2 regions of the Thalassospira sp. Z349TD_5 genome follow, and region 2 is predicted to be linked to the other one. Evidence: riboswitches for the same ligand, from Rfam matches in the RefSeq annotation. Region 2 holds a riboswitch; the other holds the start of a gene.

Region 1 (3,414 bases), 1.2 Mb from region 2:
CAAAGCCATCATGTCGCGTTCGACCTGCATTTCGCCAAGATGGCTTGGCAGATCAACCGGGGCATCAAGTAACGCACCGTCAGGAACGTCATGATAAAGTTCTTCGACTGACGCTGCCCCGATGGTTTCAAGCATCGACGCGCGGTCAGCGCGGGTTAAGGGAAGATAACGCATGCTTACAGACCTTCAACGAAGTCTTTATAGGCTGCTTCATCCATCAGCTCATCAAGCTGGGACTCATCAGTCAGCGACATTCTGAAAAACCAGCCATCCGTTTCCGGGGCTTCGTTGACCAGTGCCGGATTAACGTCAAGATCTTCGTTAATCTCGACAATCTCGCCATCAAGCGGCGCATAAACGTCACTGGCAGCTTTCACAGATTCAACCACTGCCGCATCGCCATCTTTGGTCAGTTTCTTACCAACTTCCGGCAGTTCGACATAAACAATGTCACCAAGCGACTGTTGCGCATAATCGGTAATCCCGATCGTTGCGATGCCGTCTTCAAGTTCAATCCACTCATGTTCCTGCGAGAATTTCTTAGCCATTTTAATTTGTCCCTGTTGATCGATTGTCTGCCAACGCGGCGATCAGCCGCACATTCAAGAAAGAGTACAGCACTTAGCCGCGGAAATAACGATGCGGTGCGAACGGAAGGTCAACAACCTCTGCCGGGCGGGCCTTGCCGCGCACCATAAGATCGACCTTGGTACCCGGTGCGGCAAATTCAATTGCCACATAGCCCATGGCAATCGGTGCATCGACCGTCGGACCAAATCCGCCACTGGTGATTTCACCGATTTCTTCCCCGTCCGTATTAAGGATCGGGGTATGTTCACGCGCCGGTGCCTTGCCTTCGGGTTTGATGCCAACACGTTTGCGGTCTGCACCATGTTCAAGCTGATCAAGGATGACATCCGCCCCCTTGAACCCGCCTTCGGCGCGGCGGCGTTTGTTAATGATCCAGTTCAGATCACCCTCGACCGGGGTCGTGGTCGTGTCGATATCATTTCCATACAGGCAAAGACCGGCCTCAAGACGGAGCGAATCACGCGCGCCAAGACCAATGGCCTCAACCTCATCTTCGCCCAGAAGCTTGCGCGCAAGTTCTTCGGCGCGATCATTTGGTACGGAAATTTCATAGCCATCTTCGCCGGTATAGCCCGACCGGGTGACAAAGCAGGCAATACCCGCAATATCAAGTTCGGCAAAACTCATGAATTTAAGCTCGGTCACGGCCGGGGCAAAACGCGCCAAAACGCTGGCGGCTTCTGGTCCCTGCAACGCCATAAGCGCCCGGTCATCAATTTCTTCAAGCGACACACCATCGCCAAGGTTGGCGCGCATATGGACAATATCGTCATCCTTGCACGCCGCATTGATCACCAAAAACAGGCTGTCGCCCGCATTGGTAATCATAAGGTCATCAAGGATGGTGCCATCATCATTGGTAAAGGCGGAATAGCGGGTGCGACCGGGTTTAAGGATCGCAATATCACCGGGCACAAGCTTTTCAAGCTCGGCCACGCGGTGTTCACCGGTCAGGCGGACCTGCCCCATGTGCGAAACGTCAAAAAGTCCGGCTTTGGCGCGGGTATGAAGATGTTCGCCTTTCACACCCAGCGGGAATTGAACAGGCATGTCATAGCCCGCAAACGGCACCATTTTGCCGCCAAGCTCTACGTGCAGGTCGTGAAGGGCAGTTTTAAGCAGTTCGGTCTGATCATCGGCCATCAAGGTCTCCGGAACAGTGGTTGCGAAACATAGCCGACCAAAGGCCAACCACATTCCCCCTCTGTCTTGGAGCCTGAAAGAATCACAGCCGATTTAGATCATCGGTCTGCTTACATCTTCGGCGAGGCATACATCATAAGATGCTACCTACTTTCCAGAGTCCCATCTCCCCGCGGTCCGTTTGCCTGAGAGTTTCCGGGGTGGTTGCTCCTTCGGCGTCCGCGCAATCCGTTATGGACCGTGGCACTCTCCCACGGGGATCACTTGGGTATGCGTTCTTATACGGATTTCATCCCAAACCGACCAGCCCCTAATTTCGGGCAATCACGGACGGAGGTTTTCAACCCTGATCGGTTATTCTGACCCGAAACGACGGTTATAGTCGAGCTGATCTGAACTGAGCTGGAAGCCCAGGTAAATTTCATATTCCGGCCCGGCCCACACATCAGAAAGCGGCACCGTCAGGGTGACCTGCTCGTCGCGATAGCGCGCAAGATTAAGGTTTTGCGGGAACGGCATGTTCACATCAAAAACCGACTTTTCAACAAAATTTCCGTCCGGATCGCGCAAGGCAACGAAATACTGGAATGTTGCGCCACGGCTCTGGGCTGCGGGTCCAAGTTCGGCGGTGATGATCGGGCTGATGATCACATCAAGCGTCTTGTCATCAAGGTCATAGCCGCAATCGCCCAGATACCCGTTAAACTCGGCTTCGAACATGACATCGGTCAAATCCTTGCCTGCACCATTAAACTGGGTCAGCTTTGCCGTATCCTTTGGCAAATAGGCCGACGGGCATGCCGGTACCGGGACTTCTTCGAACGGATTACTCCCGCACGCGGCCAAAAGCCCCGCAAGCGAGACCATTCCAAATGCACATGTACGTCGCAATCCGTTACCGATCGTCATCCAAGCCTCTATTATACCGTCTGTTTTATGACCATACCCGGTTTCGGGCGGCCCGCGCGCAGTCTATTCTTTCGCCGTGCCGCACACAACCCGCTTCAAACACAGGTTAACAAACAAAACAGGAAACCCATACGTCAAAAGCAATACTCTAAACGTTGCTCAGACATTGCACCGCAAGATCAGGCGGGTTATGTAACGAGAACGTTTAAACAACTGTGCTGAGCGTACCAGCACACATGGAAACTCGGACAGTATCATGTCAGACAAAGCCGAACTTCGGATCGTTCTTGCCAACCCGCGCGGATTTTGTGCCGGGGTTGATCGCGCGATTGAGATTGTGGAAAAGGCGCTCGTAAAATATGGCGCGCCTGTCTATGTCCGACATGAAATCGTTCACAATAAATTCGTCGTTGATCGCCTGCGCGACATGGGCGCTGTTTTCGTTGATGAACTTGATGCGGTTCCTGACGGTGTTCCCGTCATCTTTTCGGCGCACGGCGTTCCCAAATCGGTTCCCGAAGCCGCCGAAAGCCGCAAACTGGAATATCTCGATGCAACCTGTCCGCTGGTGTCCAAAGTCCACCGTGGCGCTGAACGCCATCATGCCGACGGCAAACATATTCTTTTGATCGGTCACGCAGGCCACCCGGAAGTCATCGGCACCATGGGTCAATTGCCACCGGGCAGCATGACCTTGATCGAAACCGAGGAAGACGCCGAAAATCTGGAATATCACACCCCGGAAAACCTTGCCTTTGTCACCCAGACCAC
Region 2 (3,414 bases):
TAAATGCGGAACAGCTTTTTGCTCATGTGTTTATATCCAACCTTTGGTGGGGTCTTTGCCCCTTTTCCCTCAATCAAGCATAGCAGATTGCCAACCAACGATGGCAACAAAGAGGCCGGACACATCAATGCCTCCGAACATCACATCCGAAGGCATTGATTTGACACCCTATTCTTCCGAACAGCTTTTAGCACTCAACAACGTTCACATTAACCGCAAGGCCGCCCTGGCTGGTTTCCTTGTACTTACTTTGCATGTCGAGTCCCGTCTGGCGCATGGTTTCGATCACCTTATCAAGTGACACTGTGTGCTGCCCATCACCGCGCAGCGCCAGCCGGGCTGCATTGATCGCCTTAACCGCCCCCATGGTATTGCGTTCGATGCAGGGCACCTGCACAAGCCCGCCAATCGGGTCGCAGGTCAGACCAAGATTATGCTCCATACCAATTTCGGCGGCATTCTCAACTTGTTCTGGCGTTCCGCCCATGACCGCACACAAAGCCCCGGCCGCCATTGAACAGGCAACCCCGACCTCACCCTGGCAGCCAACCTCAGCAGCCGAAATCGATGCACGTTTTTTATAGATTGATCCAATCGCCGCTGCCGTCAGAAGAAACTCACGAATTTTAATCTGGCTGGCATTGGCCCCGAACCGTTCGTAATAGCGCAGCACCGCCGGAATAACCCCGGCTGCCCCGTTGGTCGGTGCGGTCACAACCCGCCCACCCGCAGCATTTTCTTCGTTCACCGCCAGCGCATAAAGATTAACCCAGTCGATCACGGTCAGCGGATCGCGAAGGCCCGCTTCGGGTTTGTCGGTCAATTCATGATAAAGCTTGCTGGCCCGGCGTTTGACTTTTAATCCACCGGGCAAGATACCATCGGTTTTGCAGCCCCGATCAATGCAGGCCATCATCGCGCCGTGCACTCGATCAAGAAATTCAATGGTTTCCTCAGCGACCCGCCAGCTTTGCTCGTTGGCCATCATGATGTCGGAAATCGACTTTCCTTCACGCTTACAGATCGCCATCAGCTCATCGGCTGATGAAAACGGGAATGGCAGGGTAATGTTATCGCCAGAATATTCCGCCCCGCGATCATCGCCAGACACAATAAACCCACCACCGACCGAAAAATATTCCTGTGCGTGGATTTTAACCCCATCACCGTCAAAGGCGGTAATGCGCATGCCGTTGGGATGTTGCGGCAGGGTCTCGGCAAAATGAAAAACCAGATTGGTATCGCGGTTAAACGCCACCGCATGCTGCCCATACAGTGAAAGCTGCTTATTGGCGTCAATCGCGGCAATGGTTGGGGGAATTTGGTCGGGATCGATGCTGCGCGGCCGCTGCCCGCAAAGCCCCATAATCACCGCCGTATCTGTCGCATGACCTTTGCCGGTCAGGGCAAGTGACCCATACAAATCGACAATCACACTGCCTGTCTTGGCCAAAAGATTGCGTGCTTCAAGCTCAAGACAAAACCGGTACCCCGCACGCATCGGGCCAACCGTATGCGAACTCGATGGTCCGATCCCAATGGTATAAAGATCAACAACAGACAGGTTTACGTCATGTGATGATCTGCCTTGCGATCCCGAAGAGGGATCGGTGGCGGGAACATTGGTCATAAAGGGCCTCCTTCACGGCTCTTGAACGCGCGAAAAGTCGCGCCGTTTGCGAACCGGTGTCTCGCCCCCTCTGTCCCTTGACCTGAGATTGTACCCCTGCTTGCAAAAACAATGTTTCTGCCAACCGGATTTCATCCTTCGGTGGAATCCGAACATCGCCCTGATATGATAGATGCGACTTTCTTTTTCTCTCTCCAGAGCCTCAATCCGCGACGGTCCATCTGCCTGAGAGTTTTTTGGGGCTATTGCTCCTTCGGCGCCGACCACCGCAATGGTCGAACTCTCCCGTCACGGTACGAGATGCCATAAATGTCACCTCTGAGGATCACCGTTGTCGGCAAGAGTATCCGCGCCATGCCCCCCTGTCAAAAAGCAGCTTTGCACCTGCAAAAAATTCACCTGTCGGGTGGCTGCTATCACAGGGGTTTCATGCTAAATTGCCGCTATCGAACATTTTCCTGATGTGATTGACGGCTGTCCCACCCAGTGCGCACAACAGGATTTCTGGCGAACCATCCTGTAAGTCACCATATTTACAGGAAATTCAGCCTTTATCTGTATCAGTATTCTTATCTGTGGGGTTTATGAACGTGACTGAGTTGAATTCCGTAAAGCGCCCGCGTCCTGTGGTGCTGTGCATTCTGGACGGCTGGGGATATCGTGAAGAAACCAAGGACAACGCTGTTGCCTTGGCCAACACGCCTGTCTGGGATGAACTTTATGCTACCTATCCAACCGGTTTTTTAAAGGCCTGTGGTCTGGATGTTGGCCTGCCCGAGGGTCAGATGGGCAATTCGGAAGTCGGTCACATGAACCTGGGGGCTGGTCGTGTTGTCATGCAGGAGTTGCCCAAAATTGACGAAGCCGTCAAAACCGGTTCCATCGCCAACACCGATGCGGTCAAAAAAGTCATCGCCAAACTGACCGACAGCAAAGGCGTTTGCCACATCGCAGGTCTCCTGTCGGACGGTGGGGTTCATTCCCATCAGGTCCATATGGCGGCCTTGGCAAAGATTATTGCGAGGGCTGGGATTCCAGTCAAAATCCATGCATATCTTGATGGGCGCGATACCGCACCTAAAAGTGCCGCCAAGTTCCTTGAGAAATTCCGCGCCCTTCTTGGCGATGCCAATGTTGAAATTGCCACGGTGACCGGTCGCTATTACGCGATGGACCGTGACAATCGCTGGGAACGTGTCAGTCAGGCCTATTTTGCAATGGTGCAGGGCAAAAATTACGCAGATGGCCACACCGCGCAAAGTGCCGAAGCTGCGATTAAGGCCGCATATGACGCCGACACCACCGATGAGTTTGTCCTGCCGACTGTGATTGGTGATTTTGACGGAATCAAGGATGGTGATGGTCTGTTGATGACCAATTTCCGTGCGGACCGCGCGCGTGAAATTCTGGCCGCCCTCTGTGCGCCGGAATTTGACGGGTTTGATCGTGGCACGCCGGTCAACTTCGCCGTTGCCGCGGGTATGGTCGAATATTCATCGGCCCATGCGGCCTATATGGATGCGATTTACCCGCCACAGGTTCTGCCAAATATCTTTGGCGAAGTCGTTTCCAAGGCGGGGCTCAAACAGCTCCGCATTGCGGAAACCGAAAAATATCCGCATGTATCGTTCTTCTTTAACGGCGGTGAAGAACAGGTATTTGAGGGCGAAGACCGCATTCTGGTGGCATCGCCTAAGGTCGCAACCTATGACCTCCAACCTGAAATGTCCGCCCCGGAAGTAACCGAAAAACTGGTTGCCGCAATCAAGGCAGAAACCTATGAC

What was found. A riboswitch is a leader RNA that binds a small molecule or an ion and turns the genes downstream of it on or off. The one in region 2 is predicted to bind glycine.
Region 1: it holds a riboswitch for glycine, as region 2 does, so the genes downstream of both, gcvT (glycine cleavage system aminomethyltransferase GcvT) here and AC0VXT_RS02010 (L-serine ammonia-lyase) in region 2, are expected to answer to the same signal.

The regions. Positions count from the first base shown of each region.
Region 1 covers NZ_CM149654.1:3,812,045-3,815,458, forward strand. The annotation lists gene gcvPA (aminomethyl-transferring glycine dehydrogenase subunit GcvPA) at 1-174, opposite strand, end outside; gene gcvH (glycine cleavage system protein GcvH) at 177-548, opposite strand; gene gcvT (glycine cleavage system aminomethyltransferase GcvT) at 622-1,734, opposite strand; glycine riboswitch at 1,794-1,894, opposite strand; glycine riboswitch at 1,898-1,998, opposite strand; gene AC0VXT_RS17595 (hypothetical protein) at 2,089-2,643, opposite strand; gene ispH (4-hydroxy-3-methylbut-2-enyl diphosphate reductase) at 2,900-3,414, shown strand, end outside.
Region 2 covers NZ_CM149654.1:432,004-435,417, reverse strand. The annotation lists gene AC0VXT_RS02015 (dihydrofolate reductase family protein) at 1-26, opposite strand, end outside; gene AC0VXT_RS02010 (L-serine ammonia-lyase) at 188-1,630, opposite strand; glycine riboswitch at 1,834-1,928, opposite strand; gene gpmI (2,3-bisphosphoglycerate-independent phosphoglycerate mutase) at 2,215-3,414, shown strand, end outside.